DNA from 3 places in the Bradyrhizobium sp. USDA 4461 genome. Region 2 is predicted to be linked to each of the others. Evidence: predicted binding sites of a transcription regulator. Region 2 holds the regulator's gene; each other region holds the start of a gene.
What was found. The regulator PhoB, encoded in region 2, activates phosphate uptake and scavenging genes when phosphate is short. The targets are predictions, from matches to a motif close to TGTCATNNANCTGTCAT.

Region 1 (9,867 bases), 6.8 Mb from region 2:
AAGAACTCCAAATAGCGTGCACGAAACTGCGGAGCATGCGCGCGCAAATTGAAGGGCTTGCCGTCTTGCCAAAGCCCGTGTCGCCTGTCTGAATTCGTTGCAGTGGAATTCTGGGAGAGCATGATGTCGCACAAGACCCGAAACATGGTTCGATCGTTGCTGCTGTCGGCGGCGCTCGGTGCGCTGCTCGCAACCGGCGCCGCAGCGGAGGGATTGACCGAGCAACAGCAATTTGCCCGCGGCATCTACCAGGAGCTGGTCGAGATCAACACCACCACCGCGACCGGCGACACCCGGAAGGCGGCGGAAGCGATGGGCGCGCGGCTCCGCGCTGCGGGCTTCCCCGAGGCCGACGTGCATGTGTTCTCGCCGGCGCCGCACAAGGGCAATCTGGTGGCGCGGCTGCACGGCTCCGGCGCACGCAAGCCGATCCTGCTGGTCGCCCATATCGATGTCGTCCCCGCCCTCCGGGAAGACTGGACGGTCGATCCGTTCAAGCTCACCGAGCAGGACGGTTATTTCTACGGCCGCGGCTCGAGCGACGACAAATACATGGCCGCGTCCTTTGTCACCAATCTGATCCGCTACAAGAAGGAGGGCTACAAGCCGGACCGCGACATCATCGTAGCGCTGGAGACCGACGAGGAGATCCTCGATGCCAACGGCCTCGGCATGCAGTGGCTGATCAAGAACCATCGCGACCTGATCGACGCCGAGTTCGCGCTCAACGAAGGCGGCGGTGTCGGCCTGAAGAATGGCAAGGCGATCCGCAACAGCGTGCAGACCAGCGAGAAGGTCTCGGTCGGCTACCAGCTCACCGTGAAGGATCGTGGCGGCCATTCATCGCTGCCGCGCAAGGACAATGCGATCTACCGGCTCGCCGAAGGCCTGGTTCGTCTCTCCAAATACGACTTCCCGATGAATCTCAACGAGACCACGCGGATCTATTTCGCCAAGACCGCCGAGACCGAGAGCAAGGAGAACGCCGACGACATCAAGGCAATCCTGGCGCCGCAGCCCGATCCGGCGGCCTTGGCGCGATTGTCGGACAAGCCCGGTTACAACGCCCAGCTCCGCACCACCTGTGTCGCGACCATGCTGGAAGGCGGCCATGCCATCAACGCGCTGCCGCAGCTGGCGAGCGCCAAGGTGAATTGCCGGATCCTGCCCGGCGAGCCGGTCGATGGTGTCCAGGCGGCGATCGAGCGCGTGCTGGCCGACAAACAGATCGAGGTGACCCCGACCGGCAAGGCGGTGCTGAGCCCTCCGTCGCCCTTGAACGAGGAGATCATGGGTTCGATCGAGAAGCTGTCGAAGGAGTTCTGGCCGGATGCGGCGATCGTCCCGGTCATGAGCACCGGCGCGACCGACGGCAGCTATCTGCGCAATGCCGGAATCCCGACCTATGGCCATTCCGGACTCGGCGCCGATGTCGACGACAACCGCAACCATGGCAAGGACGAGCGCGTGCTGGTCAAATCGTTCTACGAGGGCCAGGAGTACCTCTATCGCCTGGTCAAGATGCTCGCCGGTGGGAAATGATGGCGGACGGTAAGGCTAAGTTGCGGGTCGCGGTCGCCGGCCTCGGCGCGATCGGCACCGACGTCGTCAAGGCGCTCGATCAGGGCATCGAGGGCCTGACGCTGGTTGCGGTGTCGGCCAACAGTCCGGACAAGCATGGCGGCTGGGTCGCGGCGCTCAAATCCGCGCCGCGGCTGGTGCCGATCGAGCAGCTTGCCGATGTTGCCGACATCGTGGTCGAGTGCGCGCCGAGCAAGGTGGTGCGCGCGATCGTGGCGCCGGTGGTCGCGCGCGGCAAGACTGCGGTCGTGCTCAGCGTCGGTGCGCTGTTGCAGAACGAGGACCTGGTCGATCTCGCGCGAGCCCATGGCGGCCAGATCATCGTGCCGACCGGCGCGCTGATCGGGCTCGATGCGGTGACCGCGGCGGCGGTCGGGACCATTCATTCGGCGAAGCTCGTGACGCGGAAGCCGGTCGCGGGCCTGCTCGGCGCGCCGCATCTGGTCGAGAACGACATCAAGATCGATGATATCACCGAGCCGCTGCGCATCTTCGAAGGCAGCGCGCGCGACGCGGCAAAAGGCTTTCCGGCCAATCTCAACGTCGCGGTGGCGCTGTCGCTCGCCGGCATCGGCCCGGACCGGACCCGGGTCGAGATCTGGGCCGATCCGACGGTGACGCGCAACACCCACCGCATCGAGGTCGATTCCGATTCCGCGCGGTTCTCGATGATGATCGAGAACATCCCCTCGGAGAACCCCAAGACCGGCCGCATCACCGCGCTGTCGGTGATCGCCTGCCTACGCAAATTGCGCGCGTCGTTACGGATCGGCACCTGATGAAGATTGAGCCTGACGATCTCCTGTTGATCATCGACGTGCAGAATGATTTCTGCCCCGGCGGCGCGCTGGCGGTCGCCGATGGCGATGCGGTGGTGCCGGTGGTCAACCGGCTCGCGGCGCGGTTTGACCATGTCGTGCTGACCCAGGACTGGCACCCGGCGGGCCACAGCTCGTTTGCGACCTCGCATCCGGGCGCGGCGCCGTTCTCCGCGATCACCATGCCCTATGGGCCGCAGACGCTGTGGCCGGACCATTGCATCCAGGGCACCGCGGGCGCGGCGTTTCATCCGGGCCTCGCCACCGACCGCGCCGAGCTCGTGATCCGCAAGGGGTTCCGCTCGGCGATCGATTCCTATTCGGCGTTCTTCGAGAACGACCGCACAACCCCGACCGGGCTCGCCGGCTATCTGCGCGAACGTGGCCTCACGCGTGTCCTGATGGCGGGGCTGGCGACGGATTTCTGCGTGCAATATTCGGCGCTCGATGCGCGGCGGCTCGGCTTCGAGACGGTGGTCGTGTTGCCGGGCTGCCGGGCCATCGATCTCGGCGGTTCGCTTGCGGCTGCCATCGCGGCGATGCGCGAGGCCGGCGTGAAGCTTGTCGAGGAGATCGTCTGAGCCTCGCCAGGCAGGGGCAAAAACCATTGTTTTGACTGGCCTTTTGTTCTAATCCCCAGCCGTTGATGATCACGCGCAGCGGAGCTTTCGTGTCGGGACAGGTTTTGCGGATTGGGACGCGCAAGAGCGCGATGGCACTCGCGCAGACGGATGAGGTCGCGCGGCTGCTGCGCGCCTCGGCACCGGACCTTGCCGTCGAGATCGTCAAGTTCGAGACCCGCGGCGACCAGGACCAGACCAGCAAGTTGCTGCGTCACGGCGGCAAGGGCGGCGCCTTCGTCGCCGAGATCCGCGAGGCGATGCGCGCGGGCACCTTGCAGGCCGCGATGCATTCGCTGAAGGACGTGCCGGGCAATGAGGAGACGCCGGGTCTGGTCCTCGCGGCGATGCTGGCGCGCGACGCCGCCAATGACAGCCTGGTGCTGCGGCCGGGCCTGTCACTGGAGACCCTGCGCGCCGCCCGCGGCAAGGGCTTCATGATCGGTACCAACGCGGTGCGCCGCGCCGCCTATCTGCGCCGGCTGTTTCCGGAAGCAACCGTGATCCATTATCGCGGTGCTGCCGACACGCGAGTCGCAAAACTCGATCGCGGCGACAAGCAGCGATTGCCGGATGGCGGCGAGGTCGGGCCGGCGGATGCGCTGGTCATGGCGCGCTCCGGCCTCGAGCGCATCGGCATGACCGCGCGCATCGCACATGATTTCTCCGTCGGCGAGATGCTGCCGGCGGTCGGCCAGGGCATCGTCGCGGTCGAATGCGTCGCGACCGATTGGGCGACGCGGGCGCGGCTTGCCGCGATCGACAAGGCGGCGTCGCGGCTTGCCGCCGAGGCCGAGCGCGAGGTGCTGTGGGTGCTCAACGGCCATTGCAACTCGCCGATCGCCGGCCACGCTACGCTCTCCGGAAACGAGATGACGCTGCGCGCCTCGGTGCTCGACGAGGGAGGCGCCGGCTTCATCGAGGTGACGCGGCACGGGCCTTCGGATCGGCCGCGCGAACTCGGCCGCGCCGTCGGCATGGAGTTGTTGGAGAAAGGCGCCGCCGAGATCATCGCCCGCACCAGGGTGGACGAGTAGCGTCCGCTATTGCGCGCGCAAGGGCCAGCTGTCGATGATCCGGAACCTGGATGCACGATCGGCTTGCTTGAACAGCGCGATGCGGTCGATCGCGAGCGTCGCAAGCTCGATCGCCGCGAACCGCTCGCGCAGTTGCGCCACGATCGGGCCGCGCCGTTCGTCGCTCAACCGCCCGGTCAGCGTCATGTGGAAGCGGAATTCCTCCATGACGTAGGGATAGCCCCAGCGGTCGAGATAGTCGCGCTGCCGCTCCGTGAGCCGTTCGGGCTTGCGCCGCGCGCGATCGTCCGGCGTGAGCGGCGCGCGAAACCTGTCGAATTCGGTGACGCAGTCGGCGGCCAGCCGCTGCAATTCGTCCGAGCGGCTGGCCGGGATCACGGCAATGAAGCCGCTGATGGCATCGACCACCGGTTCGATCACGGGAATGCGCCGTGCGCGGCTGGCGAAGGCGGCGCAGGCGTCAAGAAGTTCGGACTCGCTCCTGCCGTCGGCGAGCGCAGTGGGCGCCTTCAGCGTGGCGTGAAAACCGTATTTGCGCGGATCCGCCGTCACCTCGCGCCAGTCGGGCGCGACGCCATCGGGAAACGGCAGGTCGTTGCCGTCAACGGCATCGTAGCCGAGCAGCGTCGAGCCGAAGCGATGCAAGGCGCTGTCGGGCGGCGGCGTATAATAGATCGCGTAGCGCGGGATGGAGGTCATGGCGGCAGAATAGAGCTTGACTACGCGGCCGCAACCGCCTTGCGCGGCGCGAACGAATGAACGAGGCAGCTTGCGTCCGCCAGATGCACCAGCCGCCCGGCCGCGATCACCGCGACGATGCGCGGGCGCATTGGCACCTTGTCGTCGACGACGATGACGTCGGCGCGGCGGCCGGCGGCGAGCACACCGCGATCGGCGAGCCCGGCGGCGCGCGCCGGCGCCGACGAGATCAGGTCCCACGCCTCGGTAAGCGGCAGGATGCCGTCGGCGGCGAGCCGGAACGCTGCGAGCAGCTGCGCCGGATAATAATAATCCGACGCCAGCACCGAGCAGAGGCCCTGCGCGATCATGTCGGAGGCCTTGGTCCAGCCGGTGTGGCTGCCGCCGCGCACCACGTTGGGCGCGCCGAACACGATGAAGTCGCCGGCAGCCGCGGCATCGCGCGCGGTCTCCTCGTTGACGGGGAATTCGGCGATCGTGGCGCCGAGCGCACGAAACTCCTGGCGCATCGCCGGGCTGTTGTCGTCATGCGACAGCATGCGGATATCAGCCGCGCGTGCAGCCGCAGCCAGCCGCCTGATCGAGGCCGGCACCTCGGGACGGCGCGCCACGATCCGATCGAGCATGTCGTTGACGGCGTCGACGGAGAGTCCGCTACGTTCGGCGAGCTGGTTGCGCTTCTTCGGCTTGACGTTGCTGTGGTCGTTGAAGGCGAACAGATCGATGCGGCCTTCGGTGAGCCATTGAATGATCTCGGCCTCGGCGTCGAGATTGTGGGTCTCGTGACGCAGATGGAAGCGGGTATCGGCGGCGAGCTGCGGCCGCAGCGCCTCGATCGCATCGAGCAGCTTGCGCGCGTTCTCAGCGCTGCGCAGGCCAGGCTCCCACGACCAGGTGGTGCCGTGGAACACGGTGGTGATGCCGTTGGCGATCGCCTGGCGGTCGCTGTCAACAATCGCCACGTCGGTCGGGAAGTCAACACCTGGGCGCGGCATCATCTGCCGCTCGAACGCATCGCCGTGCAGATCGATGATGCCGGGCAGCACCAGCAGGCCCTTGGCATCGATATGAAGCGCGGCGCGACCCTGCTCGGCGTCCAGCGCGCCGATGTCGCGGCCGGCGGTCCGCAGCGAGGTCTCGACCAATGCCCCGTCAACCAGCGCGCGCCCGCCTTCGATGAAGATATCTTCCCCCGTCACGATGCGGCGCTCCGTTGTTTGTCCAGTGATTGGGATACGGCCTCGGCCTCATACTTGTCGAGGAATTCTTCGGCCGTGAGCTTGCGAAAATCGGGCAGCACACGACGAAGTGTTTCGTGATCCCAGTCCCACCATGCGAGCGCCGCGAGGCGATCCGCCGTGGTCTCGGAAAAGCGCCGCTTGATCGGACGCGCCGGATTGCCGGCAACGATCGTATAGGCGGGGACATCCTTGGTCACGATCGCACCGGCGGCGACCACGGCGCCGGTTCCGATGTTCCGTCCCGGCAGCAGGATCGCGCCGTGACCGATCCAGACGTCATGGCCGATATGCACGTGATGCGCACGTCGCCAGTTGAAGAAATCGACGTCGTCGCTCTCTCTGGGGAAGTAGGCGCTGGCGCGGTAGGTGAAGTGCGCCTGCGTCGCGCGATGCATCGGATGGTTGCCGGGGTTGATCCGGGTCATCGCCGCGATCGAGCAGAACTTGCCGATCGAGGTGTAGGTGATCTGGCTGTCGTTCACGACGTAGGAATAGTCATCCATGCTGACTTCAAGCAGGATCGTGCGCGCGCCGACCTCGGTATATTTGCCGAGCTTGCTCTCGCGGACCGACGCGGTCGGGTCGATGGTCGGCACAACCGAGAGTGTTTTTCCGGCCATCAGGGCCCTCCGCAATTCTTGCAAATCGTTGGCTTCCGGGGAGATGGGGCCCGTCATCGGGATGCTTGATGACGGCATCATGACGTTACAATGACGACATGCGAGCGGGTGTGGACGATCGCCGCACCGCAACGTCACGTCACATAACTGTAAAACGCCGGGGATAGCGATGGCCCAAACGCGACGCGGTTGGAGCATTGCATGCTGGTGGTGGAAGGTTTGACGTGCCGGTTCGGCACAAAAGCCGCAGTCGACAACGCATCGTTTTCGATCGCGCCGGGCAGCTTTGTCGGTGTGATCGGCCGCTCCGGTGCCGGCAAGTCGACCCTGCTGCGGATGATCAACCGTCTCGCCGATCCGACCTCCGGCCGCATCCTGTTCGAGGGCATCGACGTCACCGCGCTGCGCGGCAAGGAGCTGCGGCAGTGGCGGGCACGTTCGGCGATGATCTTCCAGCAGTTCAATCTGGTCGGTAGGCTCGACGTGCTGACCAATGTGCTGATGGGCCGGCTTGCGCAGATTCCGTCCTGGCGCTCGCTGGCGCAGGTCTGGCCGGAGCAGGACAGGGCGCTGGCGATGTCCGCGCTCGATCAGTTCGATATTGCCCAGCTCGCGGCGCAGCGCGCCGACCAGCTTTCCGGCGGCCAGCAGCAGCGCGTTGCGATCGCCCGCGCGCTGGTGCAGGAGCCCGATATCATCCTCGCCGACGAGCCGATCGCCTCGCTCGATCCGCGGAACACCAAGATCGTGATGGATGCGCTGCTGCGCATCAACAAGCATTTCCGCATCACGGTGCTCTGCAACCTGCACTCGCTCGAGCTGGCGCGAACCTATTGCGACCGCCTGGTCGGCATGGCGGCCGGCCGCGTGGTGTTCGACGGCGCACCTGCGGCGCTGACCGACCATATCGCCCGCGAGCTCTATGACCTCGAGGCCAATGACGTCATCGGCGCGGCGCCGCTGCCCGCGCCCGACGGTGCGACCGCGCCGGCGCTCGGCACCGCTGCCGCGGCCTGAGCGTCGCGCATTTTTCTTGATCTGCGAGGCTGGGCGTTTTGCCCGGCCAACAGGTGTGTAACCACAAAAGAGGGGTAGTCATGTTCACTCGTCGCATCATTCTGGTCGGCGCTGCCGCGCTGGCCTTCGCCGGTTCGGCGTCCGCGCAGGACTGGAAGGCCAAATATCCGGAGCTCACCTTCGCGGTGGTGCCGGCCGAGAACGCTTCGGGCGTCACCGAGCGCTGGACGCCGTTCGTGGCGTATCTATCGAAGGAGCTCGGCGTGAAGGTCACGCTGCGCATCGCCAACGACTACGCCGCCGTGATCGAAGGTCAGCGCGCCGGCAACATCCAGATCGCCAGCTACGGTTCGGCGTCGTTCGCCCGCGCACGCCTCACCGGCGTCAAGACCGACGCCTTCGCCAACGACATGAACCAGGACGGTTCGACCGGCTACTACTCGGTGTTTTACGTGAAGGCGTCGAGCCCCTACAAGAAGGTCGAGGATCTGAAGGGCAAGAACCTCGGCCTGGTCGACCCGAATTCGACATCGGGCAACAACGTGCCGCGCTTCGAACTCGACAAAATGGGCATTCCCGATGCCGAGGGCTATTTCGGCAAGGTCGTGTTCACGGGCAGCCACGAAAACGCCGTGCTGGCGCTGGCGCAGGGCACCGTCGACATGGCGGCCAATCAGTGGACCAACGACGACGATTCGACGCTCGCGCAGATGCTGACCAAGGGCATGCTGAAGAACGCCGACGGCTCGGCGATGAAGAAGGACGACTTCCGCATCATCAACAAGTCGTCGCCGATCATCAACGGCCCCTACGCCTATAACTCCGACCTTCCGGAGGACCTGAAGGCGGCGATCGCCAAGGCCTTCTTCGACGCGCCGACCAAGGACAAGGCCGCGTTCGACCGTCTCTCCGACGGCCAGAAGAAGGGTTTCCATCCCGCCACGACCAAGGATTGGGACAGCACGATCGAGCTGATCAAGTTCGTCGACAGGCTGCGCAAGAAGGCGAGCTGATCGCACCACGGAGACATGCGGAGCCGGGTTTTTCATAACCCGGCTCTTTCCGTTGAACCTCCAGCTCGGCTGATCAACACGATGGCAACTGCCGTATCCATCCTTCCGGCCCAGCAACTGGCGGTGCTGGAAGACGCCTATCGCAAGGCGGTTGCACGCAAGCGGCTCAGGGGCGCGCTGGCGACCGCGGCGTTCTGCGTCGCCCTGGTCGTCGCCGCGTTCGGCGCCGAGGTGAACCTGCGCACGCTGTTCACCTATTTCGGCAATTTCGTCAGTTATTTCGATCGCATCCTCACGCTCGATTCCGGCGCGCGGGTCTGGACCGACCCCGCCGAATGGTTCTGGGGCTGGCACAAATGGCTGAGGATGCTCGGCGAGACGATCCTGATCAGCTATGTCGGCACGCTGACCGGTGCGGTATTCGCCTTCGCGCTCAATTTCTTCGCCGCCCAAAATACCTCGCCGGGGCCCTGGGTGCGCTTCATCATCCGCCGCCTGCTGGAATTCGCCCGCACCGTGCCCGGCATCGTGTTCGCGCTGATCTTCGTGATCGCGTTCGGCCTCGGCCCGATGGCCGGCGTGCTGGCGATCGCGATCCACACCACAGGCGCGCTCGGCAAGCTGTTTGCCGAGATCGTCGAAAATGCCGACATGAAGCCGGTCGAGGGCATCCGCTCCACCGGCGCGAGCTGGCTGTCCTGCATGCGCTTTGCCATCCTCCCGCAGGTCTCGGCCGGCTATGCGAGCTATGCGCTGCTGCGCTTCGAGATCAATGTCCGCGAGGCGTCGGTGATGGGTTTCGTCGGCGCCGGCGGCATCGGCCAGGAGCTTGTGGTCGCGATCCGCAAGTTCTATTACTCGGACGTCAGCGCCATCCTCGTCACCATCATCCTCACCGTCTTCATCATCGACATCTCGACCGGCTGGCTGCGCGGCCGGCTGTTCGGCAAGGAGACGCGCCGATGAGCCAGATGCCGAAGCCGGATGCCGCCGAGCTCCGTGCGAAATATCCCGACGCCTTCGAGCGGCCGGCATCGGCGCGGCTGGCATTGCCCGCGATGATCGCGGTCGCGTTCGCGATCTTCGTGTTCGGCCTGGTCGATCTCGACTTCTCGCCGTCCAGGCTGATCTCGGGCGTCGGCCAGCTCGGCTGGATCACCATGCTGATGATCCCGCCGAATCCCGGCGCATCATTCCCGCTCTACATGCAGGCGCTCGGCG
Region 2 (9,867 bases):
TGGGCGCGATTGTTCCGGTCGTGAACGTCGAAGGCATCAAGTCGGGCGATCTCGTGCTCTCGGGCGAAGTGCTCGGCGACATCTATCTCGGCAAGATCACCAAGTGGAATGACCCGGCGATCGCCAAGCTCAATCCGAAGCTGACCCTGCCGGCCGACGCGATCACCGTCGTGCGCCGTTCGGACGGTTCGGGCACCACCTTCAACTTCACCGACTACCTCTCCAAGTCGAACGCCGACTGGAAGTCCAAGGTCGGTTCCGGCACCGCGGTCGAGTGGCCGGTCGGCGTCGGCGCCAAGGGCAACGAAGGCGTTGCCGGCAACATCAGCCAGACCAAGAACGCGATCGGCTATGTCGAATACGCCTACGCCAAGCAGAACAAGCTGACCTACACCGCGCTGGTCAACAAGGCCGGCAAGACCGTGCAGCCGACCATCGCCGCCTTCCAGGCTGCCGCCTCGAATGCCGATTGGGCCAAGGCTCCCGGCTACTACGTCATCCTGACCGATCAGCCGGGCGAAGCCTCCTGGCCGATCACCGCGGCGACCTTCATCCTGATGCACAAGGACGCGACCGACAAGGCGGCCTCGCAGGAAGCGATCAAGTTCTTCAAATATGCCTTCGAGAAGGGTGGCAAGGCGGCCGAAGAGCTCGACTACATCCCGATGCCGGACTCGGTCGTCAAGCTGATCGAGAAGACCTGGTCCTCGGACATCAAGAGCTAAGTCCACCGCATCGGACAACGCCTGTGCCGCCTGTCGAGGGCGGCACAGGTTGAACGACCAAGCTGTTGAGCGATCAAGACCCGGGCTCCGATCACCGCGGCAACAAGCGCGGGAGGGGTCCGGGGTTCGCGCCTCCGGCAGGCGCGGCCGGAACGGTGCCGGGTCACAGGCGTCACTGGAGATCGCTTCGGGGCGTGGCGGTTTGCGTGGCTTTCACATAGTAAAGAGGGAATTGGCGTGGCAGACATGGCTGTTCAGGGCGATGTGATGGAAGCCGCGGGACCTTACGATCGCGCCAAGGCCCTCAGTGCCTTTAAGCTCGGTGATCTCACTTTCTATTGGATCACCCGCATCTCGGCGATCTCGGTCCTGTTGATCCTCGGCGGCATCATCCTGTCGCTGATCGTCGGCGCCTGGCCGGCAATGAAGGAATACGGCTTCGCCTTCCTCTGGACCCAGCGTTGGGCGCCCTCGGCCGATCCGCCGGTGCTCGGCGCGCTCGGCCCGATCTACGGTACGCTGATCACCTCGGTCATCGCCATGCTGATCGCGATCCCGGTCGGCATCGGCATCGCCGTGTTCCTCACCGAACTCTGCCCGCAGTGGCTGCGCCGCCCGATCGGCATCGCCATCGAGCTGCTCGCCGGCATCCCCTCCATCATCTACGGCATGTGGGGCTTCTTCGTGCTCGGCCCGTTCCTGGCCAACACGTTCCAGCCGTTCATGATCCGGATCTTCGAGGGCGTTCCGGTGCTGGGCGCGGTGTTCGCCGGCCCGCCGTCCTATCTCAGCCTGTTCAACGCGGCGCTGATCCTCGCCATCATGGTGCTGCCGTTCATCACCGCGATCTCGGTCGACGTGTTCAAGACCGTGCCGCCCGTGCTCAAGGAAGCCGCCTACGGCATGGGCTGCACCACCTGGGAAGTCGTCCGCAGCGTCGTGATCCCCTACACAAGGGTCGGCGTGATCGGCGGCATCATGCTGGCGCTCGGCCGCGCGCTCGGCGAAACCATGGCGGTGACCTTCATCATCGGCAACTCGTTCCGCATCTCGTCGTCGATCTTCGCGCCGGGCACCACGATCTCGGCGGCGATCGCTTCCGAATTCGCCGAGAGCGACGGCCTGCACCAGTCCGGCCTGATCCTGCTCGGCCTGTTGCTGTTCGTGCTGACCTTCTTCGTGCTCGCCGGCGCGCGGCTGATGCTGATGCGGCTCGAGAAGAAGGCGGGGAAGTGACGCCATGAACCCGATCTACAAATCCCGCCGCCGCAGCGACATCATCATCCGCACGCTCTGCGTCGGTGCGGCGCTGTTCGGCGTCACCTGGCTGGCGCTGATCCTGATCACGCTGCTCTACAACGGCCTTGCCGGCCTCAGCGTGCAGCTGTTCACCCAGAACACGCCGCCGCCGGGCTCGACCGACGGCGGTCTGCTCAACGCCATCGTCGGCTCGGTCATCATGACCGTAATCGGCGTCGGCATCGGCGCGCCGCTCGGCCTGTTCGCCGGCACCTACCTTGCCGAGTACGGCAAGCACGACAAGCTCACCTCGGTGATCCGCTTCATCAACGACATCCTGCTCAGCGCGCCGTCGATCATCATCGGCCTGTTCATCTATGGTGCGGTGGTGGTGCCGATGCGCGGCTTCTCGGCGATCGCAGGCAGTCTTGCGCTCGCCGTGATCGTGATCCCGGTCGTGCTGCGCACCACCGAGGACATGCTGCTGCTGGTGCCCAATCCGTTGCGCGAGGCGGCCTCCGCGCTCGGCCTGCCGCGTTCGCTGGTGATCAAGCGGATCGCTTATCGTGCTGCGCGTAGCGGCTTGATCACCGGCGTGCTGCTGGCGACCGCGCGTGTCGCCGGCGAGACCGCGCCGCTGCTATTCACCGCGCTGTCGAACCAGTTCTTCAGCTGGGATTTGACCAAGACGATGGCCAACCTGCCGGTGACCATCAACAACTTCGTGCAGAGCCCCTACGCCTACTGGAAGGAACTGGCGTGGAGCGGCGCACTGCTCATCACCTTCACCGTGCTCGCGTTGAATATCGGCGCGCGTATCCTTGGTGCCGAAAGGACCGCAAAATGACCGAGCTTTCCGTCTCCACGACTGTCGCGGGCCACGTTCCCCAGGTGCCGCTTCCGGACGCGCCGCCGAAAGTCACGGTGCGTAACCTCAATTTCTATTACGGCGAGCACCACGCGCTGAAGAACATCAACCTGACGCTCGGCACCAACCGCGTCACGGCGTTCATCGGACCGTCGGGCTGCGGCAAGTCGACCCTGCTGCGCATCTTCAACCGGATGTACGACCTTTATCCGGGCCAGCGCGCGGTCGGCCAGCTGATGCTGGACCAGACCAACATCCTCGATCCCAAGCTCGACCTCAATCTGCTCCGCGCGCGGGTCGGCATGGTGTTCCAGAAGCCGACGCCGTTCCCGATGACGATCTACGAGAACATCGCCTTCGGCATCCGCCTCTACGAGAAGATCTCGAAGTCCGAGATGGACGACCGGGTCGAGAAGGCGCTGCGCGGCGGCGCGCTGTGGAACGAGGTCAAGGACAAGCTGAACGCCTCCGGCCTGTCGCTGTCCGGCGGCCAGCAGCAGCGGCTGTGCATCGCGCGCACCGTGGCGGTGCGTCCCGAGGTGATCCTGTTCGACGAACCGTGCTCGGCGCTCGATCCGATCTCCACCGCCAAGGTCGAGGAGCTGATCCAGGAGCTCTCCGAGGATTACACGATCGCGATCGTCACCCACAACATGCAGCAGGCGGCGCGCGTCTCCGACAAGACCGCCTTCATGTATCTCGGCGAGCTGATCGAGTTCGACGACACCAACAAGATCTTCACCTCGCCGAGCGATCGACGCACCCAGGACTACATCACTGGCCGGTTCGGCTGACCGGGCTGAGGAGACAGATGATGGCTTCTGAACACACCGCCAAGGCATTCGACAGCGACCTGCAGGAGTTGACCCGCCTGGTCGCCGAGATGGGCGGCCTCGTCGAGCGGATGATCACCGAGTCGGTCGACGCGCTGATCCGGCGCGACGTCGCGCTCGGCAAGCGCGTGGTCGCCGCCGATATCGAGATCGACAATCTGCAGCGCGTCATCGAAGAGCGCGCGGTGCTGACGATCGCGCGGCGCCAGCCGATGGCGATCGATCTGCGCGAGATCGTCAGCGCGATGCGCGTCGCCACCGACCTCGAGCGGATCGGCGACCTCGCCAAGAACATGGGCAAGCGCGTCGCGGCGCTGGAGAGCGATTTCCAGCCGCTGAAGCTGATCCGCGGCCTGGAGCACATGACCGACCTCGTGCTGTCGCAGGTCAAGTCGGTGCTCGACGCCTATGCCGCGCACGATCTGCCGGCGGCGATGAACGTCTGGAAGGGCGACGAGGAGGTCGATGCGATCTGCACCTCGCTGTTCCGCGAGCTGCTCACCTACATGATGGAAGATCCGCGCAACATCTCGTTCTGCATCCATCTGATGTTCTGCGCCAAGAACATCGAGCGGATCGGCGATCACGCCACCAACATCGCCGAGACTGTGTTCTACATGATCGAAGGCCAGCAGATCACCGACAAGCGCCCGAAGGGCGACATGACCAATTTTGCCACCACTGTGCCGGGTAACTAGGACATCATCCGCACGCGCGGAACCGGATTGTCTTCGACAAGTCGTTTCCGCGGGGATTATGCTCAAGAAGCTAAGTGTTTCGGTTTGCGTCTGGGCAACAGATCACCACAGAGAAAGAACTTAGACCGATGAGCGCACGCATTCTGGTAGTCGAAGACGAGGAAGCGCTAACGACGCTGTTGCGCTACAACCTCGATGCGGAAGGCTACGATGTCGAAACGGTGGGGCGCGGCGACGATGCCGATACCCGCCTCAAGGAGCGCGTTCCCGACCTCGTGGTCCTCGACTGGATGCTGCCGGGCCTGTCCGGCATCGAGCTGTGCCGCCGCCTGCGGGCGCGGCCCGAGACCAAGCAGCTTCCGATCATCATGCTGACCGCGCGCGGCGAGGAGAGCGAGCGGGTGCGCGGTCTGGCCACCGGCGCCGACGATTACATCGTCAAGCCGTTCTCGGTGCCGGAGCTCCTGGCGCGGGTGAAGGGCCTGCTGCGCCGCGCGAGCCCGGAGCGGCTCGCCACCGTCCTGACCTATGGCGACATCGAGCTCGACCGCGAGAAGCGCCGCGTCGCGCGCTCGGGCCGTCCGATCGATCTCGGGCCGACCGAGTATCGGCTGCTCGAATTCTTCCTCGAGCATCCCGGCCGCGTGTTCAGCCGCGAGCAGCTGCTCGACAGCGTCTGGGGCCGCGACATCTACATCGATGAGCGCACCGTCGACGTCCATATCGGCCGCCTGCGCAAGCTGCTCAATCCGGGCCGCGAGCAGGATCCGATCCGCACCGTGCGCGGCGCCGGCTACGCGCTCGACGACCGCTTCGCGAAAGCCGAGCCGCAGCCGTAAGTCGCCTTTCCGGCGAGAGCCGTCATCGTCATTGCGAGCGGAGCGAAGCAATCCATCGCGCCACGAGCGGCGGCTCGTTATCGCGTGAGGTGAGCACACTGTCCGGCTCCCTCCCTCCTTGCGGGGGAGGGTGGGGAGGGGCGCGTGTGCTCACCTTACGTCGCGCAGTGCGCTTGACCTGGGCTATGTGCCCTTGATGTTCATTCGCTCACAAAAAATCCCCGCTTGTGCGGGGATTTGTTTTTCAGGTCTTCCGTAGTTTTCCCGAGGGCTACTTGATCTGCGGCTTCGCCGACGGCCGGCGGCGATCGGCGGCGGGCTGGTAGGCGACGCGGGAATGATGCGCGCAATAGGGCAGGCCGGCGAGCGCCTTGCCGCCGCAGAAGAAGAATTCCGGGCTCGAGGGATCGCCGACCGGCCAGTGACAGGTGGCCTCGTTGAGTTCGAGCAGCGACAGCCGCTGGCTCATCGGCACCACGTTGTCGAACGAGATCGGATCGGGCTCCATCTCGACCTCGAAGGCGTGCGCGAGCGCGGTGTTGCCGCGCGAGACCGGGCGCGCCACTCGCATCATGTGCTGGGCGGGGCGCGCCTTGCGCTGCCGCGGCGCCGCCGTGGAGGGTGCCTTGGCGCGGCCGGAGAGGCCGAGCCGGTGCACTTTGCCGATCACGGCGTTTCGCGTCACATTGCCAAGTTCCGCTGCGATCTGGCTGGCCGAAAGGCCAGACTCCCAGAGCTTCTTCAGCTGCTCGACGCGATCGTCGGACCAGGTCAATACCGTCATCGCATTCTTCCTTTCGCATGGCGCCGGCCAGTCATTGGAGCGGCGCTGCGAGCCAAATCTGGACAAATATCCCTGCGGCCAGAATCCCTTAGCCCTCGCCGGGCGCGGTGTTGCGCCCGAACGTTTACGCGAGACACAAAGGCTACTTAGAGGGTCCAGTACTGCCGCACGAGATGTCGTACCCGACAGGCCAAACGCTACAATATGGCGTGACTCTGGCGCAAGAGTCCGCGGCCGTGCGTCCACATGTTCCGACAAAGTTAAGCATTGCTGTGAGGCTTTTCCACCGCACCGGAATGCTCCGGATTGCGCTCGTTCGGCAGCGCAGGAAGCCCGGCAAAGGACCGGCTCCTGGCGATTGACACGGACCCGCCGCAGCATAGAATGTTGCCCACGTGCCGCCCGCAAAGGCGGCCGTTTTGTTTTCCGAAGCTGGCCGTTGCTGCGCTGGCGTCAAGGCGCGCGGCAATTGTCGGCTTCAAACCGGCAGTGAACGCCATGACCAACGCCTCGTCGCATCTGCTTCCCGTCTTCGCCAGGGTCGATCTCGGCTTCGAGCGCGGTGAGGGCGCCTGGCTGATCGCAACCAACGGCGACCGCTATCTCGATTTCACCTCGGGCGTCGCCGTCAACGCGCTCGGGCATGCGCATCCGCATCTGGTGAAGGCGCTGCAGGAACAGGCGACCAGGCTCTGGCACATGTCGAACCTGTTCAAGAGCCCGGACGGCGAGGTGCTCGCCGCGCGGCTGTGCGAGCAGAGCTTCGCCGACTTCGTGTTCTTCTGCAATTCCGGCGCGGAGGCGATGGAGGGCGTGATCAAGCTGGTCCGCCACTATCACTTCTCCAAGGGCCATGGCGAGCGCTACCGCATCATCACCTTCGAAGGCGCCTTCCATGGCCGCACGCTGGGCACGCTGGCCGCGACCGGCGCGGCGAAATATCTCGAAGGCTTTGGCCCGCCGATGGACGGCTTCGACCAGGTGCCGCATGGCGACATCGAGGCGGTGAAGAAGGCGATCGGCCCGCACACCGCCGGCATCCTGATCGAACCGGTGCAGGGCGAGGGCGGGGTGCGCTCGGCGCCGCAGGCGTTCTTCAAGGCGCTGCGTGCGCTGTGCGACGAACATGGCCTGCTGCTGGCGTTCGACGAGGTGCAGACCGGCATGGGCCGTACCGGCGATTTGTTTGCCTACAAGCGCACCGGCGTCACGCCGGACGTGATGTCGCTCGCGAAGGCGCTCGGCGGCGGCTTCCCGATCGGCGCGGTGCTGGCGACCGCGAAAGCGGCCGAAGGCATGGCGCCGGGCTCGCACGGCTCGACCTTTGGCGGCAATCCGCTGGCGGTCGCCGCCGCCAATGCCGTGCTCGACGTCATGCTGAAGCCCGGCTTCTTCGAGCATGTGCAGAAGATGTCGCTGCTGCTCAAGCAGAAGCTCGCCTCCGTGGTCGACCGCTATCCCGGCGTGCTGTCGGAAGTGCGCGGCGAGGGCCTCTTGATCGGCGTCAAGGCCGTGGTGCCGTCGGGCGACCTGATCGCCGCGCTGCGCAGCGAGAAGCTGCTCACGGTCGGTGCCGGCGACAACGTGGTCCGGTTCCTGGCGCCCCTGATCGTGACGGAAGCCGAGATCGACCAGTCGATCGTCTCGCTCGAGCGTGCCTGCGCGACATTGTCGGCAGCGCAGCCGAGGAAGGCCGGATGATGAGCAAGCCGGTCCGTCACTTCCTCGACATCAACGAGCTGCCGCTCGCCGAGCTGCGCAACATGCTGTCCGCCGGCGCCGCCATGAAGGCGAAGCTGAAGGCGCATGAGAAGGGCAAGAAGCCGCTCGAGGGCAAGACGCTGGCGATGATCTTCGAGCGCCCGTCGACCCGCACCAGGGTGTCGTTCGACGTCGGGATGCGCCAGCTCGGCGGCGAATCCATCATGCTGACCGGCGCCGAGATGCAGCTTGGCCGCGGCGAGACCATCGCCGACACCGCGCGCGTGCTGTCGCGCTATGTCGATGCGATCATGATCCGCATCCTCAACCATGACGCGCTGCTCGAGCTCGCCGCCCACGCCACTGTTCCCGTCATCAACGGCCTGACCCGGCGTTCGCATCCCTGCCAGGTGATGGCGGATCTCATGACCTATGAGGAGAACCGCGGCTCGATCGAGGGCAAGACGGTGGCCTGGACCGGCGACGACAACAACGTGCTGGCGTCCTGGGCGCATGCCGCCGAGCGGTTCAAGTTCCAGCTCAATGTCGCGACCCCACCGGAGCTGTCGCCGAAGAAGCCGATGCGCGACTGGATCAAGGCGACCAATGCCCCGATCATGCTCGGCACCGATCCGGAAGCCGCCGTCCGCGGCGCCGACTGCGTCGTCACCGACACCTGGGTGTCGATGGGCGACAAGGAGGGCGAGCACCGCCACAACGTGCTGCGGCCCTATCAGGTCAATGCCAAGCTGATGTCGCTCGCCAAGCCGGACGCCCTGTTCATGCACTGCCTGCCCGCGCATCGCGGCGAGGAGGTCACCGACGAGGTGATCGACGGGCCGCAATCCGTGGTGTTCGACGAGGCGGAAAACCGCCTGCATGCGCAGAAGGGCATCCTGGCCTGGTGCTTTAACGAAGTCGCGTAAGGCGCAGGTCAGTGAGTGTTGTCGTCCCGGGCAAGCGAAGCGCGACCCGGGACCCATAACCACCGATGGAAATTTTGCGAAAGCTGGGGCCACAGCTTGATGCAGCAACTCACATCGGTGGTTATGGGTCCCTGCTCCCGTGCGCAATTGCGCACTAGGCAGGGACGACGTCGATCCTCGGTGTGCTGAACCCCTTTCGTTTCACGGTCCGAGACCCCAGATAGAGCGCCATGGTTTCACAATCCCCCGACATCAAAATCACGCCCGAGGCGCCGGTCCGCGCGCCGTCTGCGGTTCCTGTCGACGATGCCGTGCTGGCCTTCGAGGTCGGCGCGCTGGATTTGCGCGGCCGGCTGACCCGGCTCGGCCCGGCCCTCGACGAGATCCTGCACAAGCACGATTATCCGCCTGCCGTCGGCAAGCTGCTCGGCGAGGCGATCGTGCTGACCACGCTGCTCGGCTCGTCGGTCAAGTTCGAAGGTCGCTTCATCCTGCAGACCCGGACCGAAGGTCCGGTGTCGCTCCTGATCGTCGATTTCCAGGCGCCCGACCGGCTGCGTGCCTATGCGCGCTACGACGCGGCGCAGCTCAAGCCGGGGCAGACCTCGGGCGAGCTGCTCGGCAAGGGCCACCTTGCGATGACGATCGATCAGGGCTCCAACACCAGCCGCTACCAGGGGCTGGTCGCGCTCGACGGCGGCGGCCTCGAAGAGGCGGCGCACGAATATTTCCTGCGCTCGGAGCAGATCCCGACCCGGGTGCGGCTTGCGGTCGGCGAGGAGATGCGCGGCGGCGAGGGCGGCAAGCTGCACTGGCGCGCCGGCGGCATCCTGCTGCAATTCCTGCCCAAGGCGCCCGAGCGCGCCAAGCAGGCCGATCTGCACCCCGGCGACGCGCCGGAGGGCACGGTCACGCATTCGGTGCCGGATGACGACGCCTGGGTCGAGGGCCAGTCGCTGATCTCGACGGTCGAGGACGTCGAGCTGATCGATCCGGATCTCTCCGGCGAGCGGCTGCTGTACCGCCTGTTCCACGAACGCGGCGTCCGCGTCTTCAACCCGCAACCGCTGCGCGCGCAGTGCTCCTGCTCGCGCGATGCGGTGTCCTCGATGCTGAAGAGCTTTGCGCCGAACGATCGTGCCGAGATGGTCAAGGACGGCAAGGTCGTCGTGACCTGCGAGTTCTGCTCGTCGGTGTACGAGTTCACGCCGGAAGAGGCTGGCGTGGAGTAGGCGCGCTTCAGTTCAGCACCCG
Region 3 (9,867 bases), 880 kb from region 2:
TGACGCTGCGGATCGCGGTCGGCCCAGCGAACAGCGATGACGTCAAGGTCGTGCAGGCGCTGGCCCAGGCCTTCAACAACCAGCAGCACACCCAGGTCAAGCTCCGACCAGTGCAGACCGACGGCGCCACCGCCAGCGCGCAGACGCTGGCCGACGGCAAGGCCGATCTCGCCATCATCCGCGGCGACCTCGAAGTGCCGAAGAATGCGCAGGCGGTCGCGACGTTGCGCAAGAACGTCGTGGTGATGTGGGTGCCGCCCGCCAAGGGCAAGGTCCGGAAGTCTGCCAAAATCACCAAGATCGCGCAGCTTTCCGGCCGCAAGATCGGCGTCGTCGGACGCACCCCGGCCAATGTCAATTTGCTCAAGCTGATCCTGACGCAATATGGCGTCGACCCGATGAAGGTCGAGATCGTGCAATTCCCGGCCAATGAAGCGGCCGAGGCGATCAAGAACCTGAAGGCCGACGCCTATCTCGCGGTCGGCCCGGCCAACAGCAAGATCACGATCGACGCGATCACGGCGTCGGTCAAGGACGGCGGCGAGCCCACCTTCCTCGCGATCGACGCGTCGGAAGCGATCGCGCAAAACCATCCGGCCTATGAGGCTGCGGAAATCCCCGCCGGCTCGCTCGGCTCGGCCGACCGGCCGGACGACGAGGTGAAGACGATCAGCTTCTCGCATCACATCGTCGCACGAAAAGGCCTGTCGGACTCGACCGTCGCGGCCTTCACCCGGCAATTGTTCGCGATCCGGCAATCGCTCAAGAACGACTTCCCGCTCGCCGCCAAGATCGAAACCCCCGACACCGACAAGGACGCCACCATCCCGGTACATCCGGGCGCGGCCGCCTTCGTCGACGGCGAGGAGAAGACCTTCCTCGATCGCTACAGCGATTACATCTGGTGGAGCCTGATGGCATTCTCGGCGATGGGCTCCGCCGGCGCGTGGTTCGCCGGCTATCTCAAGCAGGACGAGCGCAACACCAACACCTCGCAGCGCGAACGCCTACTGGAGATGCTGAAGGCCGCGCGGCAAAGCGATTCGACCGAAGAGCTCGACCAGATGCAGGCCGAAGCCGACGACATCCTGCGCCACACGCTCGACTGCTTCGAGCATGGCGCCATCGAGGAAGGCACCCTGACCGCGTTCAACATCGCGCTAGAGCAGTTCCACAACGCGGTCGCCGACCGCAAGGCCCTGCTACTGAGCATGCCGCAGAATTTGCAACGGACTGCGACGCAGTTCAGGGCGGCGGGGACGGCGTAAGCCATCCACGTTCCTCGCGTGAGGGAATCACCGGCGGCAGGGTTCCCTCCCCCCTTGCGGGACCCGCAAGGGGGAGGGAGCCTGACAGGCGTGCTCACCTTACAAAGGCTGACTCCGATATCTTGCGCGCACCCCTGTAATCTCACCGTCATGGAATTTTTCTAGGTCTTGGCACGCCCGCGGCGCAGTGTCGCTGTGACCTTGAGGAGACCCCATGACGATCCGGTTCTCGCGAAATCTCACCCGCCGACGCTTTCTCTCGACGGCGGCTGCGGCCGGTGCCGGCGTGGTCGCGATGCCTTATCTGTCGCGCGCGGCGGATCGTCCCGTCATCACCCATGGCGTGCAGTCCGGCGATGTCGGCGTCGACAGCGGCGTGGTGTGGGCGCGGGCGGACCGGCCGTCGCAGATGATGGTCGAGGTCGCGACCACCGAATCGTTCAAGGACGCTCGCGCGCTGCCGCCGATCACGGCGCTGCCGGAGAGCGACTTCACCGCAAAGATGCTGCTGGAGAACCTGCCCTCCGGCCAGGACATCTTCTACCGCGTCCGCTTCCGCGACCTCGCCCATATCGACGTGGTCGGCGAGCCCGTGGTCGGCCGCTTCCGCACCGCGCCGAGCGACCGCCGCGACGTCTCCTTCGTATGGGGCGGCGACGTTGCCGGCCAGGGCTGGGGCATCAACCCCGACGACGGTGGCATGATCACCTTCGCCGCGATGAAGAAGCACAACCCGGATTTCCTGCTGCATTCCGGCGACACCATCTACGCCGACGGCGTGATCCCGTCCGAGGTGAAGCTCCCGGACGGCAAGATCTGGAAGAACATCACGATCCCGGAGAAGGCCAAGGTCGCCGAGACGCTCGACGAATACCGCGCCGCGCACAAATACAATTTCCTCGACTCCAATGTGCGCGCCTTCAATGCCGAGGTGCCGATCTTCGTGCAATGGGACGATCACGAGGTGACCAACAACTGGTCGCTGTCGAAGCAGCTGCCGGCGGCCTACAAGGAGCGCGACATCACGGTGCTCGCCGCGCGCGCGGCCAAGGCGTTCCACGAGATGTATCCGATGCGCGAGAGCATCGTCGAACCGGGCCGGGTCTATCGCACCCTGAGCTACGGCCCGCATCTCGACGTGTTCATGCTCGATGAGCGCAGCTATCGCGGCCCCAACGGTCCGAACCTGCAGGAGAGCTACGGTCCCGATGCCTATTTCATCGGGCCGGACCAGATGGCCTGGCTGAAGCGCGCGCTGCTCAACTCGCGCGCCACCTGGAAAGTGATCGCCTCCGACATGCCGCTGTCGTTGATCGTCTATGATGATGCGACCAACAAGAAGGGCTCGGAAGCGTTTGCGCAGGGCGACGGTCCGGCGCGCGGCCGCGAGCTCGAGATCGCCGACATCCTGCGCTTCATCAAGACCGCAGGGATCGTCAACACGGTGTGGCTGACCGCCGACGTGCACTACGCGGCCGCGCACTACTACAATCCGAACAAGGCCCAGTTCCAGGAGTTCGATCCGTTCTGGGAATTCGTCTCCGGCCCGCTGCATGCCGGCACGTTCGGCCCGAACGAGCTCGACAACACGTTTGGTCCCGAGGTGAGGTTCGTCAAGGCGCCGGGCGAAGCCAACCAGAACCTGCCGCCGTCGGCCGGCATGCAGTTCTTCGGCCACGTCAAGATCGACGGCAAGAGCGGGCAAATGACGGTGAGCCTGCGCGACCGCGTCGACGCCGAGCTGTGGGCGATCACGCTCGACCCGAAGCCGGTGTAGTCCGGCCGCAGCCGCGACGGAACCGGACACCCTGTCCCGCACGCTTTTGGCCAAACCAAGGGCGTCGCGATTGCCGGGGATGGACGCGACCCGCCCCTTCCGGTACCGATATCAGAGCCGTTATGCTGGGGGCCCGGAGGGGCGGAGCATGAGGCGCTGCGAATTCTTTCGCGTGCTCGGTGGTATCGTCGCGAGGTTTCGGTCTCGCCGCTTGTTGGTCGTTACGATCGCGGTGTTCGCACTGCTGCCGATCGGAGCCGGTGATGCCGGCTGGCTGCCCGATCTCTTCAAGAGCTCACCCAAACATGCCAAGTCGCCAAAGCGCGCGAAGGCAACCAGGCCGGCCAGATTGGCGAGGCACCGCGCCCCGCCCAAACACCGCGCCACGCGACTGGCCGCCCTTGGCCCAGTCACACTGCCGCTTTCAGGGCTCAAGCCGGCCGCACTCACATGCGATCCCGCGACATTCCGGATCGTGCTGGACGTCGGACATACCGCCGAATCGGAAGGTGCGATCAGCGCGCGGAATGTTGCCGAGTTCACCTTCAACCTGCGGCTTGCGAAGCTGATCGAGGAGAGATTGAAGGCCGAAGGTTTTGCCGAAACCAGGCTGCTGCTGACCGAGGGCAAGGCGCGACCCAGCCTGTTCAAGCGGGTCGCGAGCGCCAGCAATTTGCACGCCGATCTGCTGCTGTCGATCCACCATGACTCCGTGCCCAACAAGATGCTTGAGGACTGGGAATTCGAGGGCAAGAAAAGCCATTTCAGCGATCGCTTCAGCGGCTACTCGGTGTTCGTCTCCCGGGAGAATCCGGACTTCAGGACCAGCCTGCGGTTTGCCGAGCTGGTCGCTAAGGAATTGAAGGCTGGGGGGCTGCCCTATGCCGAGCAGTACAGCCTGCCCATCATGGGCAGCAACCAGCACCCGCTGCTGAACAAGGACACCGGCGTCTACAGCTATGACGAGCTGATCGTGCTGCGAAAGACCGCAATGCCCGCCGTGCTGCTGGAGGCCGGCTCGATCATCAACCGCGACGAAGAACTCGCAATGGACTCGCTCGAGCGCCGCAACATCATCGCCGGCGGCGTCGCGTCTGCCGCGAAGCAATTCTGCGAGCCGCGATGGAGCCTGCAAGGCCCACTCTGACGGGCCGCTGACGTCATTCCGGCTTGCCGGCCTTGATCTCCTTGAATTTGGCAAGCGCCTGTTCGAACTTGGCGTTGAACAGCCACATCGCATCGAGGATGTTGCGGAAGGTTGCGGAGGTTCGAGCCCGGTCGGCCCGGCCGAAAGCGAAGACGCTGTTGTTTCGCAGATATCCCATGATCCGGGGATCGGAGATCCTGTAACCTGTGAGGTTTCCCGATTTCAGCGCAGCTCTCGTCGGCGTCGGAATGATCTGGATCAATTCGAACAGCTTCATTTGATCGATCGGATCCGGCAGAGCCTTTGCGATCGCCGGGACCTGCGGGAAAATGTCCGCGTGCGCGTTCATCAGGCCGTCCCGCACCGCGGTCCAGTGATTGAACCTGCGATCGAGGTTGCCGGCCCGCGCCTCTTCCTTGTCGTCGCGGCGGCTCAGCGCCGGATCCAGCGCCGCGATCGATTCCTTGATCGCGGCCCACTTGTTTCGACCGTTGCGATCTTCGGACGGGCCGGTCTGCAGGCTGCCCTTGTAGGTGTTCGACCGCGCATTTCCCACGTTCTGCTTGCCGTTGGTCTCGGCAAAGAACAGCCCGAGGCTGATACGGCCGGCGGTCGCGGCGTCAGCGGCATCCAGTCCCCTGGCGCGCGCGATCACGGTCGCCAGATCGACCACGTCCTTGAACGGCGTCTCGGAGCTTTGCGCACCGGCGGGCGGCGCCTCCATGAGGTCGAACAGTTTTCTGTACTCCTCGAGCAGCGGCTCATTGTCGGCGTCGAAATAGGCCGGCGGAATTCCCAGTTTGTTGGGCCTTCCGATCCGCGACGGCAACGCATCGGTGAGATCCTTGTAGGCGCTCATCATCTCGACCCGGGCAAGATAGATCGCCTGGCCCGGCAGGTTGGGCAGCGGCTGCTTCGAGTCGATCTGCGCGCGGCGCTGGCGCAGGATCGAGACGAAGGTCTTCAGGGCATTGTCGTAGGCCTCGCTTGCGGCGGATTGCGCGCTCGACAATGCGGTCGGCTCAGCAACGGCTCGAGATACGAAGCCACCGCCGACGGCCGAGGCGAGCAGCAGGCCGATAGAGAGCGCTGCTGCACGCGCAGCGGCAGATGGGCTGATCGCCATGACGGCTTGCCTGTGCGTCGCCGAATCCTTGCGACCCGGATCGTAGACGACGAACGCTTCGACGGCGAGGCCGAAGCCGGCAATTCGTCAGAGCCCGTTGCGCAGCGCGGCCTCGAGCGTCTCGCTCGAACACGGCTTGGTCAGCCGCGGCTTGCCGGCGAGCGAGTCCGGCAGCCTGACATCGGCGCCATAACCCGTGATGAACGCGAACGGCACCTCCAGCGCATCGAGCCGCTCGGCGATCGCGAACGTCTTCTCGCCCCCGACCAGGCCGACGTCGAGCAGGGCGAAATCCGGCGGACGTTCAGCAATCAGTTCGAGCGCGCGCGCGACATTCGCGGCGGTCCGCACCGTGCGGACGCCGAAGCCCAGGATGGTGTCCTCGAAATAGAGCGCGATGATCGGATCGTCCTCGACGACCAGAACGTCGCCGGGCATGGCATTGGGAGCGCAGTCCATGGCTCGGTGTCCATTTCTTCAATGATGGATGAGAGGCCGGATCGATCCGGCCGGATGGCCCGCGACCGGCGCCCGAAGGCGCGCCGGCTGTTCCCAATATGAAACCCATCACATCGCGCGCGGTCGCGTCTGTTCACTAGTGAACATAAATACGGGAACTTTTTCAGTATGGTCCGCGTTGGGCTGGCAGGATTTTCCAATGATTACAAAACCGACTGATTTGGCCGGGGCGAACGACCGGCCGTTCAATAATCTTTTGCGCCGGCTCAATGCCGTCGACTACGAGCTGATCGCGCCGCATCTTGCGCTGGTCGAAGCTAATGCCGGCGATCTGCTCTATAATCCCGGCGACGATGTCCAGACCGTGCATTTCCCGTGCGGACCGAGCCTTGCGTCCTACATGGTGCCGAACGAAGACGGACGCGATGTCGAGACCATCCTGGTCGGCCGCGAGGGCGCAGTCGGCGGCATCGTCAGCCAGGGATTCCTGCCGGCCTATACCCGCATCACCGTCAAGTTCGGCGGACCCTTCGCGCGGCTGCCGATCAGCAAGCTCGACGCCGCCAAGCTGAAATCGATCTCGGTGCGCAACATCTTCGCGCGCTATGCCGACTGCATGCTGGCGCAGATCTTCCAGTCGACCGCCTGCAACGCGATCCACTCGATCGAGCAGCGCGCCGCGAAATGGATCATCTCGGCGATCGAGCGCACCAACGGCAACGGCGTGGTGCCGCTCACCCATGAGCAGCTCTCGACCCTGCTCGGCGTCGGTCGCAGCTACACCAGCCGGGTGATCCAGAACTTCAAGGCGGAGGGCGTGCTGGACACCCGCCGCGGCGCGATCGTGATCCGCGATCCGGACAAGCTCCGGCTGCGCTCCTGCCAATGCAACGAGGCGGTGAAGGATCACTTCGAGGAAGTGCTGCGCGGGGTCTATCCGAGCGAGGACAACCCGGCGAATTAGTCCCACTTACCTCTCCCCGCTCTTTGCGGGGAGAGGTCGGATCGCTCTGGCGATCCGGGTGAGGGGCGAGGCACACTGCTCAACAAGCTGCGAGGTGCTCGCCGGATGGATGCCCCTCACCCCAACCCTCTCCCCGTAAGAACAGGGAGAGGGAGCATAGCTATCGCAGGCCGCGAAAATCACGCTACACTCGCCTGATGAGCGGGGCTGAACTTCACGCCGTCTTCGACGTCGCTGCATGGTGCGCGGCGGCAGCCGCGATGTGGTGGCTGTCGCGCCAGCGCGGGCTGCAATTCGCCCGGCAATCGTTCGAGCTGCCCTACATCGCGGCGCTGGTGTTCGGTGCCGGCATCGGCGCCTACATCTTCGGCACGCTGAACCTGTGGTTCTCCGGCATGCCCGGCATCGCCCGCTCGGTCGAGGGCGCGCTGGCCGGCGGCATCGTCGCGATCGAGCTCTACAAATGGCTGCACGGCATGACGCTGCGCACCGGGGCGCGCTTCGCGCTGCCGCTTGCGATCGGCGTCGCGGTCGGCCGGCTCGGCTGCTATTTCGCGGGGCTCGAGGACTTCACCTACGGCACGCCGACCACGCTGCCCTGGGGCCATAATTTCGGCGACGGCGTGCTGCGCCATCCGGTGCAGCTCTATGAAAGCCTGGCGATGGCCGCGTTCGCGGTCTTCTATGTGTGGGCCGTATTGAACCGCAACGCCGCTGTCATCACCAATGGATTCTACCTCGTGCTGTTCTACTACGGGCTGCAGCGCTTCCTGTGGGAGTTCATCAAGCCCTATGGCGCACTGATCGGCCCGTTCTCGCTGTTCCACGTGCTATCGCTGTTTGTCATGATTTATGCCGCCGTCATGCTGGCGACGGCACCAGATGTGAGTTTGAAGCATGAACGCGCCGCTGCGTAAGGCACGCCCCTACATCTTCTGGGGCCAGACCCAGTCGCTCTGCGAAACCTGCCTGACCCTGGTGCCGACCAAGATCCAGATATCAGGCAACGAGGTCTGGTATGAGAAGCGTTGCAAGCAGCACGGCGTGCAGTCGACGCTGGTCTCGACTGATTCGGCCTATTGGCGGCTGTGCAAGGACTTCATCAAGCCGGGCGACCGGCCGCTCGCCTTCCAGCGCCACACCGAATTCGGCTGCCCCTATGATTGCGGGCTGTGCCCGGACCACGAGCAGCATTCCTGCCTGGCGCTGATCGAGATCACCGAGCACTGCAACCTGACCTGCCCGGTGTGCTTTGCGAATTCCTCGCCGGCACGCTCAAGCTTCACGCCGCTGGCGAAGATCGAGAAGATGCTGGACGCGCTGGTGGCAAGCGAGGGCGAACCTGATCTGGTGCAGATCTCCGGCGGCGAGCCGACGCTGCACCCGGACTTCTTCGCGATCCTGGATGCGGTGCGCGCCCGCCCGATCCGCCATGTCATGATCAACACCAACGGCCTCAGGATCGCACGCGAGCCCGATTTCGTGGCCAAGCTCGCCGAGAACAAGCGCGGGCTGGAGGTCTATCTGCAATTCGATTCGCTGAAGCGCGAGGCTCTGGTCAATCTGCGCGGCGCGGACTTGCGAAAAATCCGCCAGCAGGCGCTGGAGAATCTCGAGCGCGAAGGCATCTCGACCACGCTGGTCGCCACCATCAAGCGCGGCGTCAATGATGCCGAGATCGGCGACATCGTCCGCCATGCGCTGAGCTGGAAATGCGTCCGCGGCGTCACCTTGCAACCGGTGCAGGACGCCGGCCGCAACGAGGATTTCAACAAGGACACCGACCGCATCATGCTGTCGGAGATCCGAAAGCGGGTGATCGACACCGGGGTGTTCGGCGCCAACGACATGATCCCGCTGCCCTGCAACCCCGAGAGCATCTCGATCGGCTACGGTCTGCGCAACGGCGACAAGGTGCTGCCGCTGACCTCGCTGATCCCGCAGGATCAGCTGATCGCCGTGATGCCCAACACGATCAGTCCGGAGAAATATCCGGTGTTGCGGGAGAAGTTCGTCGATTTGTTCTCGCTGTCGTCGGGACCGCTCAACACAAGCGAGCGTGTTTGCGAGCTGCTGTGCTGCCTGCCGAGCTTCGAGGTGCCTGAGGGCCTCAGCTACGAGAACGTGTTCCGCGTCACCATCGTGCAATTCCTCGATCGCTTCAATTTCTGCGTCGGCAACGTCAAGCGAAGCTGCATCCACTTCGTCACCGAGAGCGGCGCGATCATCCCGTTCGACACCTACAACCTGTTCTACCGCAATGGGCTGATCGACGGCATCCGCGCCGCGCTGGCCGGGCAGACCTATCGCGAAACACGGCAGAGCGAGCAGGTGCCGCGATGAGCGAGGCCAATCCACCGCCGCTCCCGCCTGCGCCGCCGGAGCTGCCCTATCAATACGTCCCGCCGGCGCAGCCGCCACGCAGCGGCTGCGCGACCGCCTTTATGGCGCTGTTCGGGGTGTTCCTGCTGCTGCCCGGGCTCTGTGCCCTGCTGTTCGGGTTCGGCGGCATGAACTGGTCGCGGCCCGATCCCTCGATCTTCTTTCTGATCCTGCTCGGGCTGGCGGTCTGCTTTGCCGGCGTGATGCTGATCCGCGCCGCGATCAAGGGGAGCCCATGAGCAATCTGGACCAACCGTCGTCGACAGAACCGCCGCGGCAGGAACCACGGTTGCCGCCCGGCTGCATGATCTTCATGCTGATCGTGGGGGTGCTGCTGCTGATCCCGGGCGCCCTCTGCGTGGTCCTCAATGTCACTTTGGGTGGGTCAAACGACCCGCTCACGGGGGTCTCGGTGCTGGTTGCGTTTGTTGGACTCGGGCTGATCGTGTTCGCCCGGGCGCAGAAACGGGGCTGAATCGACCCAGAAAAGCCCCTTAAGGCCGGCTTCCGGAACCAAAATCAGCCCTCCAAACCACCAACAAATCATTGTTTTTTGGCGTTTTCTGACTATATTGCGCCGCAACGCGCAAGGTGCCCGGTCCTTAAGACCGGGCTTCCTTTTTGGGGTGATGCGTCCCCGTCAAATTTCTTGGGTATGAGCGTGATCCGGGCCCCGATGGGGCCACGCGAGCGAGCGGCCGGCCAAATCGGTCCGGCGAGATCGCGCATCTGACCATTGCACGA

Region 1: the regulator PhoB is predicted to act here: its motif matches at 6,685-6,701, upstream of phnC (phosphonate ABC transporter ATP-binding protein).
Region 3: the regulator PhoB is predicted to act here: its motif matches at 1,404-1,420, upstream of ACVINW_RS11755 (alkaline phosphatase D family protein).

What each region holds. Positions count from the first base shown of each region.
Region 1 is NZ_JBSRXM010000001.1:8,378,646-8,388,512, reverse strand. Features, by position in the region: gene ACVINW_RS39195 (Rid family hydrolase) at 1-15, shown strand, start outside; gene ACVINW_RS39190 (M20/M25/M40 family metallo-hydrolase) at 124-1,542, shown strand; gene ACVINW_RS39185 (aspartate dehydrogenase) at 1,542-2,360, shown strand; gene pncA (bifunctional nicotinamidase/pyrazinamidase) at 2,360-2,980, shown strand; gene hemC (hydroxymethylbilane synthase) at 3,046-4,056, shown strand; gene ACVINW_RS39170 (DUF1045 domain-containing protein) at 4,063-4,755, opposite strand; gene ACVINW_RS39165 (alpha-D-ribose 1-methylphosphonate 5-triphosphate diphosphatase) at 4,776-5,954, opposite strand; gene ACVINW_RS39160 (transferase hexapeptide repeat family protein) at 5,951-6,616, opposite strand; gene phnC (phosphonate ABC transporter ATP-binding protein) at 6,818-7,633, shown strand; gene phnD (phosphonate ABC transporter substrate-binding protein) at 7,714-8,646, shown strand; gene phnE (phosphonate ABC transporter, permease protein PhnE) at 8,728-9,612, shown strand; gene phnE (phosphonate ABC transporter, permease protein PhnE) at 9,609-9,867, shown strand, end outside.
Region 2 is NZ_JBSRXM010000001.1:1,625,950-1,635,816, reverse strand. Features, by position in the region: gene pstS (phosphate ABC transporter substrate-binding protein PstS) at 1-725, shown strand, start outside; gene pstC (phosphate ABC transporter permease subunit PstC) at 972-1,961, shown strand; gene pstA (phosphate ABC transporter permease PstA) at 1,966-2,811, shown strand; gene pstB (phosphate ABC transporter ATP-binding protein PstB) at 2,808-3,626, shown strand; gene phoU (phosphate signaling complex protein PhoU) at 3,647-4,363, shown strand; gene phoB (phosphate regulon transcriptional regulator PhoB) at 4,492-5,202, shown strand; gene ACVINW_RS07715 (GcrA family cell cycle regulator) at 5,474-5,986, opposite strand; gene ACVINW_RS07710 (hypothetical protein) at 6,247-6,486, opposite strand; gene ACVINW_RS07705 (acetylornithine transaminase) at 6,485-7,687, shown strand; gene argF (ornithine carbamoyltransferase) at 7,687-8,613, shown strand; gene ACVINW_RS07695 (Hsp33 family molecular chaperone) at 8,844-9,845, shown strand; gene apaG (Co2+/Mg2+ efflux protein ApaG) at 9,853-9,867, opposite strand, start outside.
Region 3 is NZ_JBSRXM010000001.1:2,508,737-2,518,603, reverse strand. Features, by position in the region: gene ACVINW_RS11760 (TAXI family TRAP transporter solute-binding subunit) at 1-1,268, shown strand, start outside; gene ACVINW_RS11755 (alkaline phosphatase D family protein) at 1,483-3,045, shown strand; gene ACVINW_RS11750 (N-acetylmuramoyl-L-alanine amidase) at 3,125-4,192, shown strand; gene ACVINW_RS11745 (hypothetical protein) at 4,206-5,318, opposite strand; gene ACVINW_RS11740 (response regulator) at 5,406-5,777, opposite strand; gene ACVINW_RS11735 (Crp/Fnr family transcriptional regulator) at 5,977-6,741, shown strand; gene ACVINW_RS11730 (prolipoprotein diacylglyceryl transferase) at 6,939-7,658, shown strand; gene ACVINW_RS11725 (radical SAM protein) at 7,639-9,084, shown strand; gene ACVINW_RS11720 (hypothetical protein) at 9,081-9,362, shown strand; gene ACVINW_RS11715 (hypothetical protein) at 9,359-9,598, shown strand.